DNA from 4 places in the Photorhabdus laumondii genome. Region 1 is predicted to be linked to each of the others. Evidence: predicted binding sites of a transcription regulator. Region 1 holds the regulator's gene; each other region holds the start of a gene.
What was found. Region 1 encodes CRP, which controls carbon source genes, mostly activating them, when cyclic AMP is high. Its sites were predicted from a motif close to ATGTGANNNNNNTCACAT; they were not measured.
Positions count from the first base shown of each region.

Region 1 (3,395 bases):
ATTCGTCATCGTACTCTACCGCTAGAAGGAGTGCAGTTCCATCCTGAAAGTATTCTCAGTGAGCAAGGTCACCAGTTACTGAGCAACTTTCTGAGATATTAACCAGATACCGATAATTTCTTCATTTATCCATCTTTTTCATTTGCCCATCTTTGATTTTTTATGCATATTCGGTGATTATGTTTTCACTTCTGAATGGCGTATATATAAAAAACGGGTGGGGAAATGAAGGAGCATATCGCAGTAGATAGAAACACATACGATCAAGTTATGTTGCCAATTTATTCACCAGCGCAGTTTATACCGGTGAGAGGGCAGGGTAGTCGTGTATGGGATCAGCATGGGAAAGAGTATATTGATTTTGCGGGAGGGATTGCTGTTGTGGCTTTGGGCCATTGTCATCCTACGTTAGTGGATGTTTTGAAGCAGCAAGGGGAAAAACTTTGGCATATCAGTAATATTTTCACCAATGAACCGGCTTTGATTCTGGCGCAGAAACTGATTGATGCGACTTTTGCTGAGCGGGTGTTTTTTGCCAACTCAGGAGCGGAAGCGAATGAAGCGGCATTTAAACTGGCTCGCCACTATGCCATTGCGCGTCACAATCCCTATAAAACCAAAATTATCGCATTTCATCAGGGCTTTCATGGTCGTACCCTATTTACTGTCTCCGTGGGCGGTCAGCCCAAATATGCTGATGGTTTTGGACCAAAACCCGCGGATATTATTCATGTGCCTTTTAATGATTTAGATGCAGTGAAGGCCGTCATAGATGACCATACTTGTGCTGTTGTATTAGAACCGGTTCAGGGCGAAGGGGGAGTCACGGCGGCAGCACCGGCATTTATTCATGGGGTGCGTGAGCTTTGTGATAAGCATCAGGTGCTGTTGGTGTTTGATGAAGTGCAAAGTGGGATGGGACGTACTGGTAAGCTATTTTCTTATATGCATTATGATGTTACGCCAGATATCATTACCACGGCAAAAGCATTGGGAAATGGCTTCCCTATCAGCGCCATGCTGACGACAGTGAATATTGCTTCAGTGATGACACCGGGAGCTCATGGTACAACTTATGGCGGTAATCCGTTGGCTTGTGCAGTTGCAAATGTTGCTTTTGATATTATTAATACACCAGCGGTTCTGGCGGGAGTTGAAAAACGCCATAATTTAATGGTGAATTTTCTGAATGATATCAATCAGAAATATTCGATATTTGGTGAAATCCGTGGAAAGGGTCTGCTGATTGGGGCAGAACTTAAAGCGCCACATCAGGGAAAAGCTAAAGATATTCTGCAACTGGCGGCTGAAAATGGCTTAATGTTGTTGAGTGCGGGAGGCGATGTACTGCGTTTCACGCCTTCGTTGATTATTAGTGAAGAAGAGATTGCTCAAGGAATGGAGCGGTTAGAGCAGGTAATTAATCAGTTGGTGTAATTAAATACAGGAGAAATCAGCGCAGGATTATGCGCTGATTAATCGGGCGTTAACGTGTACCGTAAACAACAATAGTTTTACCGTGTGCGGAGATCAAATTTTGATCTTCTAGCATTTTCAGAATACGACCAACTGTTTCGCGGGAACAGCCAACAATCTGGCCAATTTCCTGACGCGTGATTTTGATTTGCATTCCGTCTGGGTGGGTCATTGCATCTGGTTGTTTCGCCAGATTCAGTAAAGTTTGGGCAATTCGGCCGGTAACATCCAGGAAAGCCAGATTACCGACTTTCTCAGAAGTTGTTTGCAAACGGTTTGCCATTTGGGCAGATAAACGCATCAAAATATCCGGGTTTACCTGAATCAGTTGACGGAATTTTTTATAGGAGATTTCAGCCACTTCACAGGCGCTTTTGGCCCGTACCCAAGCTGTACGCTCTTGCCCCTCTTCAAATAATCCAAGTTCACCAATGAAATCCCCCTGATTTAGATAGGAAAGGATCATCTCTTTGCCTTCTTCATCTTTAATCAAAACCGCAACAGAACCTTTTACAATGTAGTAAAGCGTCTCTGCTTTTTCGCCTTGATGAATAAGCGTACTTTTAGATGGATATTTATGAATATGGCAGTGTGACAAAAACCATTCAAGAGTGGGGTCTGTTTGTGGCTTGCCGAGAACCATTCGTTTCATCCTCTGTTGTTATCGCTGCCTAAATAACACGAGAATCTAAAAGTTTCTCGTCAGGCTGGCTTATAAAGACACTAGCTTAACATATTAGTTTGTTGAAAAACCGACAGATAAGGGTTTTATATAGGTTATCTGAAATTTGAACCTTAAGTATTGATCATAACCTACCTATACTTAGCCCACTTCTGTTTTTAACACAGGAAAGGGTTTCTGTCTTGTCTTGTATTGTTTCAGCATAATAAACCGCTCACTAGATTGCCAGTTTAATACTGAAAGAGTAGGCTTGGATGCAAAGAACGACTTAAGAGGTATTTATGCAAGCACGGGTAAAATGGGTTGAAGGATTATCTCTTTTGGGGGAGTCATCTTCCGGTCATCAGATCATGATGGATGGTAATGCCGGTGATAAGGCACCGAGCCCAATGGAAATGGTATTAATGGCAGCCGGTGGTTGCAGTACGATTGATGTAGTTTCTATTTTGCATAAAGGCAGGTATGACATCAGAGATTGTGAAGTAAAATTAACTTCCCGCCGTCGTGAAGAGCCGCCACGCTTGTTTACTCATATTAATCTGCATTTTATTGTTACGGGTAAAGATTTAATAGATAAAGCGGTTGAACGTGCCGTCATGCTTTCAGCAGAAAAATATTGCTCTGTTGCATTGATGTTGGGGAAATCAGTTGAAATTACCCACAGTTTTGAAGTTAAAGATATAGATTAAGATATTATTTCGTGATCAAAAAATAACATCAGGTAACTAATATTTCAGTTACCTGTTTTTTTAACTGAATAATATAAGATGCAAATTTTAAGTGCCGGATTTGCTAAATTGACCTCAGGCGCTGATTAACAAATCTTTTCCCCTTCCAGTAATCGCTGCACCAAGGGTGTCATAATTAATTCCATTGCTAGCCCCATTTTTCCACCGGGGACCACGATGGTATTAATGCTTGAAACGAATGAGCCTTGTAACATTGCTAACAAGTATGGGAAATCAATTTGAGTCAGATCACGGAAGCGGATGACAATAAAACTTTCATCCAGTGATGGAATGGTTTTGGCTGAGAATGGATTGGATGTATCAACGGTAGGGACACGTTGGAAGTTGATATGTGTTCGCGAGAATTGTGGCGTAATGTAGTTAATATAATCATCCATAGAACGCACGACGGAATCCATCACAGCTTCCTGCGAGTGTCCTCGTTCTCCGGTATCGCGGACAAGTTTCTGTATCCATTCAAGGTTGACAATCGGCACGACGCCCACGAG
Region 1 covers NZ_CP024901.1:425,192-428,586, forward strand. The annotation lists gene PluTT01m_RS02000 (aminodeoxychorismate synthase component II) at 1-102, shown strand, start outside; gene argD (bifunctional acetylornithine/succinyldiaminopimelate transaminase) at 226-1,437, shown strand; gene crp (cAMP-activated global transcriptional regulator CRP) at 1,487-2,119, opposite strand; gene PluTT01m_RS02015 (OsmC family protein) at 2,440-2,847, shown strand; gene PluTT01m_RS02020 (phosphoribulokinase) at 2,973-3,395, opposite strand, start outside.

Region 2 (3,395 bases), 860 kb from region 1:
GCGCATTTTGTAGCGGGAAACGCTCATCCATCCATAGCTTTATCCTCTTACCAATGAATTTTGAATAAATATCTTGGCTTTCCATACACTGTTCCTATTTATTGTATAAGGATTAAACTATATACATTTGTGACAATTCAGCCCAAGGATAATCAATAAAGAAGCAAATCTTAATAAATCCTATGCGTACTTTTTCGCATTATCTCTCTCAATAATTTAAGAAATACATATGGACTGATGCCATACATTAAGCCAAAAATTTGCAATCGGCTATAATCAGTATGTGTAAATTTTAATTTCAGCATGCAACTTATGTTTACATTTTTTTCTATAACTGTATGTTTATGAGATGCTTTTGTTTCCATTTGGATTAAAGAATCATGGGCTTTAATATCATATTTCAGACAGATATAGATAAGTTCTTCTTCGTTATCGACGACAACTGTGTCACGTAAATAAATTTTTTGTGGGGCAAAGTTACTCCATATAAAATACCGGAATAAAGTAATAAATGATTAGTAATTGTAATTGAATTAGTGGTGGGATGTTTTGATTTAGCGCAGTTTATAGTCAGATATTACCCTAATAATTAAAAGGTAAAATTTACAGTTAGGTCTGTATTGGATTCTTGATGTAGGATCGGGCGAATGCCGATATATTTTGGCTAAATAGCTACGTTACTTTATCAAGTAAGGAGTCTGAGCTGTGTTAGGAAAAATCCACAATCTTACTCTGCACTGGTTTATTACTGTTCGTGATAGTCATTTAGTTATCAACCAGTATAAGCAGGAAGAGGTTAGTTTCAGCGACGAAGCCAATTATCTGATTCTAATGGTTATTCGTACAGAATTAGGGTTGTGTGTTAAAAATTTGGTAGATACGTTAGCGCTAAAGTTCATGCTTGCTGTTCTTTGTGCGGGTTTGTTCCAATTGGCTGAGTGTATAAAAGCGAGTTTGCCGGAGGGCGCGGATCAGCACGATCTTGCGCAATTATCATGTTGATCAGAGTAGAAATTCCAGTAGATGCAGCGGGAATAGATCAATTATTACGGAAATCTTTTGATACCCCGGCAGAAGCGGAATTGGTCCAACAATTGCGGGAAGATGGATTATTGACGTTAGGTGTGGTTGCTACAGATGACGAAGGCCAGGTAATCGGTTATGTGGCTTTTAGTCCGGTGGATATTAATGGTGAAGATCACCAATGGGTTGGTTTGGCACCGTTAGCGGTTGCTGAAGAATATCGTCGGCAGGGGATTGGTGAAAAGCTGGTGTATGAAGGTTTGGATAGCCTGAATGAATTTGGCTATGGCGTCGTCGTTGTTTTGGGTGATCCACACTACTATTGCCGGTTTGGTTTTACGCTTGCCAGTGAGCATCAGTTGCATTGCCAGTGGTCAACGTGTGAATCTTATTTTCAGGTATATGAATTAGCTGATAGTTCCTTGGCTGACCATAAGGGGTTGGTTACTTACTCCTCACACTTTGACCGTTTCTAATTGATGCTAAATATTCTGCTATACAGACGGGCTGGCAAATAACCAGCCTCTCTTTTTGCTGTTTACTTAATTGTTTTACTTGATATTCCAGTTGTGAGGCATTGGAGCGGTCTCCGGCATAACTACTGAAAACTAGCTGTAACGGCCCTTTCCCCCTCAGTGATTTGGCTCCTTTCCCGTTTTCATGTTGTGCAAAACGGCGGTGAATATTTGTTGTTATCCCGGTATAAAGCATGCCTGATTTTGTTTTCAGTAAGTAAAGAACCCATTGATTTTCAGCCATATAATTTTTTTCTGAATTTTCTATTTTTGATATTTATATTTTACTCGAACGTTTTTCTATATCATTTTTCTGAATAATTTAGTTTAAGTTATTACAATATAACAGTTTTATAAAACCTGTTACATATCAATTTGCTATACGTCGCATTATTTATTCAAAAAAATTGAAATAAAATAGCAATAATTGCTAATTTTTATTCCGGCCTTTAGAGCATACTATGATCCACATCACAGAGAGTAACTCATTCCACTAAAAATTGATCAAGGATCATAGTATGAAAAACGTAAAATATATCGCTGTTGCTTTAGCTTTAAGTGCTATCTCTTTTGGTAGTATAGCGGCAACAGAAGTTCAAACTTCTTCTTCCCCTAAAATTGGTGTAGTTTCTGTAACGGGGGCTGATACTTTGGAAACCCTAAGTGCCGAATTATCCAAAAAAGCTGACAAAGCAGGTGCATCTTCTTTCCGTATTATCTCTGCCAGCGGTAAGAATCAATTATCAGGTGTTGCTGAGATCTATAACTAATTTATAGTAGAGCATACTGAACCCTGTCCCTGTCAGGAGATATCAGAACACGCCGTAGGATGATGTTTATCCCGGCGTGGTTCTGGGCTTCGAGGCAGATACAATCCTGCTATTGGAGAGAGAGTGAACGCGACTGAAAACTTTCAGATTATCCACAGATACCTCGCAAGACAGCATGTCCTAACGCTTTGTACAGCAACCGGTGATGATGTTTGGTGCGCAAATTGTTTCTATGTTTTCAATGCCGATGAAATAGCCTTTTGGTTTATGACTGAACTTCATACTCGCCACGGTGAAATGATGCAGGTAAATCCACAAGTTGCAGGTACCATTGCCGGGCAGATTCGTCATATTGCACAGATAAAAGGTATTCAGTTCAAAGGAGAAGTCATTCGTCTTGAGGGTGAAAAAGATAAAGTGGCCAGAGCACGTTATTGCCGCCGTTTTCCTGTGTCAATTGCTGTTAAAACACCTATTTGGCAACTGAATCTCAATGAAATAAAGATGACTGATAATACGCTTGGATTTGGTAAAAAAATCTGCTGGCAGCGATAAAATTATCTTAATCTATAAATAATCTGGTTGTAGCTACCACGCCATAGTAAACCGGGCTCATAAAGCTCTTGTATAAACTTGCCATCCACTAGCACATTAATATAGCTGACAATTTCCTGTTGAATTTCGCTAAGTTCCTTTAGCCGATAACCTGTCCAAAGCCAAATGTCCTTGTCTGGGCACTCTGTTTTAACCCGTTTTACCAATTGCAGGATTGCGGATGTGTTGTGTGGATGTAGGGGATCTCCGCCAGATAAAGATAGCCCTTGTCGTTTAATACGTTTGTCCTGTAAATCAAAAATTACACGGTCTTCCATTTCCTGCGTAAATGGTTGGCCGGAGTTCACCCGCCAGGTACTTTTGTTATAACAACCGGGGCATTGATGTTCGCACCCCGCGACAAATAGTGTGCAGCGGGTTCCGGGGCCGTTGACCACATCAACAGAGTAGTATTGGTGGTAATTCACGTTATCAGCCTGCCTTAAATTAGCCTAATTGCCCATTTGTCAGATGCTTTACTCTGCGTTTCACC
Region 2 covers NZ_CP024901.1:5,256,982-5,260,376, reverse strand. The annotation lists gene PluTT01m_RS23095 (prenyltransferase) at 1-85, opposite strand, end outside; gene PluTT01m_RS23090 (hypothetical protein) at 706-1,002, shown strand; gene PluTT01m_RS23085 (GNAT family N-acetyltransferase) at 996-1,499, shown strand; gene PluTT01m_RS23080 (GIY-YIG nuclease family protein) at 1,468-1,782, opposite strand; gene bhsA (multiple stress resistance protein BhsA) at 2,057-2,308, shown strand; gene PluTT01m_RS23070 (YhbP family protein) at 2,432-2,863, shown strand; gene nrdG (anaerobic ribonucleoside-triphosphate reductase-activating protein) at 2,866-3,330, opposite strand; gene nrdD (anaerobic ribonucleoside-triphosphate reductase) at 3,350-3,395, opposite strand, start outside.
Region 2: bhsA (multiple stress resistance protein BhsA) is a predicted target of CRP. The motif match lies at 1,912-1,929, and genes of this name have one in related genera.

Region 3 (3,395 bases), 1.5 Mb from region 1:
ATATCCTGTTAAATTATGGATGATGATAACAATAAATCTGTGATACATACCAGACTTTAGCTACTGAAAAAAAACTCGTATGATGAGCGCCCCATAACGAGCACTCATAAGTGAATACCATGATGCAAACCTTTATTCCCGGCAAAGATGCCGCACTGGAAGATTCAATCAACCGTTTTCAGCAAAAACTGCAACATCTTGGTTTTAATATCGAAGAAGCCTCATGGCTGAATCCGGTTCCTCATGTCTGGTCGGTTCATATCCGTGACCGCGATTGTCCTCTCTGTTTTACCAACGGCAAAGGTGCTAGCAAAAAAGCCGCTTTAGCTTCTGCTTTAGGGGAGTATTTTGAACGCCTGTCAACCAACTATTTTTTTGCTGACTTCTATTTAGGCGAAGCTATCGCTAACGGTGATTTTGTCCATTATCCGAATGAAAAATGGTTTGCTTTACCGGACGATAATTCTTTGCCAGCAGGCATTCTGGATGACCGGTTACACCAATTTTATAATCCTGAAAATGAGTTATGCGCCAGTCAGTTAGTCGATTTGCAGTCAGGTAATGAAGAGCGTGGTATCTGCTCACTGCCGTTTACTCGTCAATCTGATCATCATACCGTCTATATTCCGATGAATATTATTGGCAATCTTTATGTTTCCAATGGTATGTCAGCCGGCAACACGATGAATGAAGCCAGAGTTCAGGGATTATCTGAAGTTTTTGAACGCTATGTGAAAAATCGTATTATCGCCGAAGGCATCAGCCTGCCAGAAATTCCCCAGGAAGTGATGAATCGTTATCCCGACGTTGTTGCCGCAGTCAGCAAATTACAAGATGAAGGTTTCCCACTCTATTGTTATGACGCCTCTCTCAGTGGGCAGTTCCCGGTTATTTGCGTCGTGCTGTTTAATCCTAATAACGGGACTTGTTTCGCCTCTTTTGGTGCACATCCTGAATTTGGTGTAGCACTGGAACGTACTGTGACCGAATTATTACAAGGACGCAGTTTGAAAGATCTGGATGTGTTCAATGCGCCGACTTTTGATAATGAAGAAGTGGCAGAACATACTAATCTGGAAACTCACTTTATCGATTCGAGCGGTTTAATCAGTTGGGATTTATTCAAACAAGATGCTGATTATGCGTTCGCTGACTGGAGTTTCAGCGGCACGACCGAAGAAGAATTCGCCACTTTGATGGCTATCTTCAAACAATTGGATGCCGAAGTTTATATTGCTGACTACGAGCACCTTGGTGTTTATGCCTGCCGTATTTTGGTTCCGGGAATGTCTGATATTTATCCTGTGGAAGATTTACATCTTGCTAATAACACGATGGGAATCCATCTGCGGGAAGCTTTATTAGCATTACCGGATAGCCAGTGGCAAGCCGAAGAATATCTGGCGCTGATTGAGCAATTAGATGAAGAAGGTTTGGACGATTTTACCCGTATCCGTGAGTTACTTGGCATTGCGGTAGGTAAAGATAATGGCTGGAGCAATTTACGAATTGGTGAGCTGAAATCCATGTTGGCGCTGGCGGGCGGTGATTTGGAGCAGGCTTTAATTTGGGTAGAATGGACCCAAGATTTTAACACCTCAATCTTTACGGCCGAACGCGCTAATTATTATCGCTGTTTGCAAACACTGCTTTTACTTGCTCTGGAAGCGAATAAAGCGCCTGCACAATATTATCAAGCATTCATAAAAATGTATGGGCAAGATGCTGTTGAAGCAGCATCAGCAGCTATTTCTGGTGAACACTGTTTTTATGGTCTGTGGTCAGTCGATGCAGATTTAAAATCACTGCCCGCTCATCAGGCTTTATTGGCTGCTTATGAGAAGCTGCAAAAAGCAAAATGCGATTTCTGGAACACAAAATAAAATTGTAGAAAAGACAATTCATAATTAAAAGTAAAATCCAGGTTAAATTAAATTTATTTGCAACAACAAATAAACAACAATTTGACCTGTAATTTTACTTACTAAACGTCCTACTAATGGGTTAAATAAAAAAATATTATAATTTTTAAAATTTTTTTATTTTATTAAAATCAATAGGTTAAATTGAATTTAAACCGTTTTCACTCCCCAAAACAGAGTCCACTCTTAGGGAATTATGATCTATATCAAATTCTCCCCTTCACGCCTTTGTTACTATCATTACGTACCGTAACTTATTAATGATAAAGAGAATGTTGGTATGAAAGCTGACACCCCCTTTAACCTATTACCCCCTGCGATAATGACACAAATCGCCAATGACATTGGTGTTTATAAAACGACTAAACCTGTTGCCATTACCTATCTGTCAGCAATAACTGCCGGGATTTTTATTTCCATTGCATTCGTCTTTTATATTACCGCGACTACAGGAACCACATCTGTCCCTTATGGGCTAGCTAAATTAGTTGGCGGCATCTGTTTTTCCCTTGGATTAATGTTAGTCGTCGTTTGCGGAGCAGATTTATTTACTTCCACTGTGTTAACGATTATTTCCAAAGCCACCGGGCGTATAACCTGGTATCAAATGATGATAAACTGGATTAACGTTTATTTTGGTAATTTGATTGGCGCACTATTTTTCGTCGCCATTATCTGGTTTGCTGGTCAATACCATGTTGCCGATGGATTATGGGGCCTGAATGTCTTGCAAACAGCAAACCATAAAATACACCACTCTTTTATTGAAGCGCTATTTTTAGGCATTCTCGCCAATTTAATGGTTTGTCTCGCTGTTTGGATGAGTTATGCCGGACGTAGTTTAATGGACAAAATATTCGTCATGATTTTGCCAGTAAGTATGTTCGTTGCCAGCGGCTTTGAGCACAGTATTGCGAATATGTTTTTAATCCCACTTAGCATTGCTATTAAGCATTTCGCACCAACTGAATTTTGGATTAACGTGGGAGCAACACCTGAACAATTTTCTCAACTCACCATTTCACACTTTATTACTAACAATTTAATTCCAGTCACTATTGGTAACATTATCGGTGGCGCTATTTTGGTGGGTTTAACTTACTGGTCAATTTATCTGCGTAGTGAGCAAAAACATTAATTAGCTCTCTCGCCTGATTTCTTAAAAGTTCGATTATTACAAAGGTAGAAGTATCATGACTGAATTAAATAAAAAGTTCTCTGTAGCATGGCAAGATTTTAACCAAGGTGATTGGCAAAGCGAAGTCAATGTTCGTGACTTCATCCAAAAAAACTATACGCCATATGAGGGTGATGAATCTTTCCTGTCAGGTGCGACAAAAGCGACCGATACCTTATGGGAAAAAGTCATGGAAGGTATCAAAATCGAAAACCGCACTCATGCGCCAGTTGATTTTGATACTGATGTTGCTGCTACTATTACCTCCCACGACGCAGGTTATATCGAAAAAGATC
Region 3 covers NZ_CP024901.1:1,928,638-1,932,032, reverse strand. The annotation lists gene ycaO (30S ribosomal protein S12 methylthiotransferase accessory factor YcaO) at 120-1,883, shown strand; gene focA (formate transporter FocA) at 2,203-3,060, shown strand; gene pflB (formate C-acetyltransferase) at 3,116-3,395, shown strand, end outside.
Region 3: focA (formate transporter FocA) is a predicted target of CRP. The motif match lies at 2,117-2,134, and genes of this name have one in related genera.

Region 4 (3,395 bases), 2.6 Mb from region 1:
TTGTTTCCTATAATCAGTCTATTTTTGTCAGAAGAATTAGGTGGGAGCTAAACATATCGTGCTTTTTAAGGCAAAATAGAACGTTATTACTTGGAAATGAGGGAAATGATCTTTTACACTTGATATAGCTAATCGCATAATTGTTTTAAAGGAAATAGTTAATCATGATCAACAAAGCTAAAATTTTAGCCACAGTCGCCGCTTTTTGTCTTTCTTCATCTTTAGCTTATGCGGGACAGTGGTCAATTGGTGCCTCTGTTTTGGCTGAGGCATCACCTTATAAGGGGGTAAAGAATAAAGATAAAGTGTTGTTTGTTCCAATGGTTAATTATGAAAGTGACAATTTCTATTTTCATACTTTAGCCGCCGGGTATTATTTGTGGAATCAACCAAAAGATCAGCTATCTTTAGATGTCTATTACTATCCTCAAAATTTCCGCCCAAAAGATAATGAAGATAAGCAGATGAAAAAGCTGGATCGTCGCCATGATACTATGATGGGCGGCTTTAGCTATCGTCATATTGAAGATTGGGGAACGTTGCGTAGCTCTTTTGCTGCGGATACGTTGGGTAAAAGTAAAGGCATAACGATTGACCTGGCTTATTTATATGAATTTAAAAGTGATGATTGGTCATTACAACCAGGATTAGGTGTGGTTTGGAATAGTAAAAAACAAAATCGTTATGAATATGGCATTAAAGATAGTGAATCACGCCATAGCGGACTAGAAAAATATACCCCAGATGATAGCTGGGCTCCTTATTTGGAATTATCTGCTAATTATAAATTTAACCAAGAATGGTCTGTATTTATGATGGGGCGTGTTGAGCGTTTACCGAGTGAAATTAAAGATAGTCCAATGGTTAATAAGTCATATTCAAGTATTGTTTGGACAGGTGTTACATATAGTTTTTAATTACCCACGGCGATAATATACCCTATGCATCTTGAAATCCGTAGGGTATAAAAGAGCTGCCGGGGGAAGGCAGCTCTTTTCAGACAAAGTAATGACTCAGTTATTTGGAAATATGAGCAATCAGATCCAGAACTTTGTTAGAGTAACCGGTTTCGTTGTCGTACCAGGAAACCAGTTTTACAAAGTTATCGTTCAGAGCGATACCTGCTTTTGCGTCAAATACAGAAGTCAGCTTTTCACCATTGAAATCGTTAGATACGACATCATCTTCGGTGTAACCCAAAACGCCTTTCAGTTCACCTTCAGCAGCATCTTTGATTGCATCGCAGATTTGTTGATAAGTGGCGGGTTTTTCCAGACGTACAGTCAGGTCAACAACCGATACGTTAGGCGTAGGAACGCGGAAAGCCATGCCAGTCAGCTTACCATTGAGTTCAGGGATAACTTTACCCACAGCTTTAGCTGCGCCGGTAGATGATGGGATAATATTCTGAGCAGCGCCACGACCACCACGCCAATCTTTCGCAGAAGGGCCGTCAACTGTTTTCTGAGTTGCCGTTGTTGCGTGAACAGTGGTCATCAGACCTTCAACAATGCCGAATTTATCATTGATAACTTTAGCCAGCGGTGCCAGACAGTTAGTAGTACAGGAAGCATTGGAAACGATCTCCTGGCCTGCATAAGCTTTGTGGTTGACTCCCATAACAAACATCGGCGTGTCATCTTTGGACGGACCGGTCAGAACAACTTTTTTCGCACCAGCGGCAATGTGCTTACGTGCAGTTTCGTCAGTCAGGAAGATACCTGTTGCTTCTGCAACAACATCAACACCTACTTCGTTCCATTTCAGGTTAGCTGGATCTCTTTCTGCTGTAACGCGGATAGCTTTGCCGTTAACAATCAGGTGGCCGTCTTTTACTTCAACAGTGCCGTTGAAGCGACCGTGAGTTGAATCGTATTTCAGCATGTAAGCCATGTATTTGGCGTCGAGCAAATCGTTGATTGCAACGATTTCGATGTCTGAACGTTCTTGTGCAGCACGGAAAACAATACGGCCAATACGACCAAAACCGTTGATACCTACTTTGATAGTCATAGTGTTCCACCAGCTATTTTTTAGTGAATTAAAAATTATTACTAAAGTTACCAAAACCTTGCCAGCCGTCAAGCGGAATCGTGTCAATAGCCGAAAAACATTAGCTTTGAGTTCATCATTTAGACGCTTGCTATAGGGTACTGGCAATCGAGCCGCCCATCATTATCAAGGCGCAGACAGATATTGAAAGTTAATTGGTTAGATATGCGAGTCACATCACAATATAGTAGGATATACCCGTTATCTTTCAAGTTGCCTCTTTGTTGGCTGCACTCACTCACCCCGGTCACATTGTTATCTATGCGCCCGGGGATTTGCTCCCTTACCGTCGCGATCCCTCTTGAAATCCATTGGGTATAGACAGATTCAGTTAACCGCTTAAAATAAATTTCACTGATGCAATGTTAATTTTTTGTTATTATTAATCAATTTTATTGAGCACATGAGTCTTACTATTAAGGTGGTCGTTATGGCTAAGCATCCTGAGGTTTCCCTTTATAAAGAACTTACTGATATTCAGCGTCATGTAACCCAAAATGCCGGGACAGAGCCGCCATTCTCAGGGAAATTGCTACATAATAAGAAAAGTGGCGTGTATCATTGTTTGTGCTGCGAGCAACCGTTATTTATGTCCGGCACTAAATTTGATTCTGGTTGCGGCTGGCCGAGTTTTTACCAGCCTGCCACTCATGATGCAGTGCAGTATCTTGATGATGATAGTCACAATATGCATCGTATTGAGGTGCGTTGCGGTCATTGTAACGCTCATTTGGGGCATGTGTTCCCTGATGGGCCGCAGCCGACAGGAGAGCGTTTTTGTATCAACTCGGCTGCATTAAGCTTTACTGATGAAAATACAGGCGAAAAAACAGTAGGTTAACCGTTTTTAGTATTGCGGCCATAATCTTAGTTTATGCGAAAAATCGTTTCAGCTAATTCTGAAAAATAATGAGGAAATATCAATGGAACTGGATGATCTGTTATCTGTAATGACACCAGAAATATATCAACGCTTGGTTCAGGCAGTAGAACTGGGTAAATGGCAGGATGGTGTGCCTCTAACGGTCGAGCAGAAAGAGAATAGTTTACAAATGATTATGCTATGGCAATCAAGGCATAACCATGATCCGCAACATATGACGATTGGTACTGATGGTCAGTTGGTGATGAAGAGTAAACAAGAACTGAAAGCGATCTTTCGGTCTAAAATGGTGGCAACATTCAAGCCATAATCTTTGGCAAATTAGGTATGAAAAGGCTGAGTGTGTAAAACTCAGCCTCGCCTTGGATTGATATCAGAGAAGAGCATCTTCTAGTTGAGCAAGTTCTATCAATATAGCGCCTTGCTCTTTTAGCTCTTTTAAGGCTGATTGGCTATCATT
Region 4 covers NZ_CP024901.1:3,000,439-3,003,833, reverse strand. The annotation lists gene PluTT01m_RS13165 (MipA/OmpV family protein) at 165-917, shown strand; gene gapA (glyceraldehyde-3-phosphate dehydrogenase) at 1,018-2,013, opposite strand; gene msrB (peptide-methionine (R)-S-oxide reductase MsrB) at 2,483-2,893, shown strand; gene PluTT01m_RS13150 (YeaC family protein) at 2,976-3,245, shown strand; gene pncA (bifunctional nicotinamidase/pyrazinamidase) at 3,309-3,395, opposite strand, start outside.
Region 4: gapA (glyceraldehyde-3-phosphate dehydrogenase) is a predicted target of CRP. The motif match lies at 2,218-2,235, and genes of this name have one in related genera.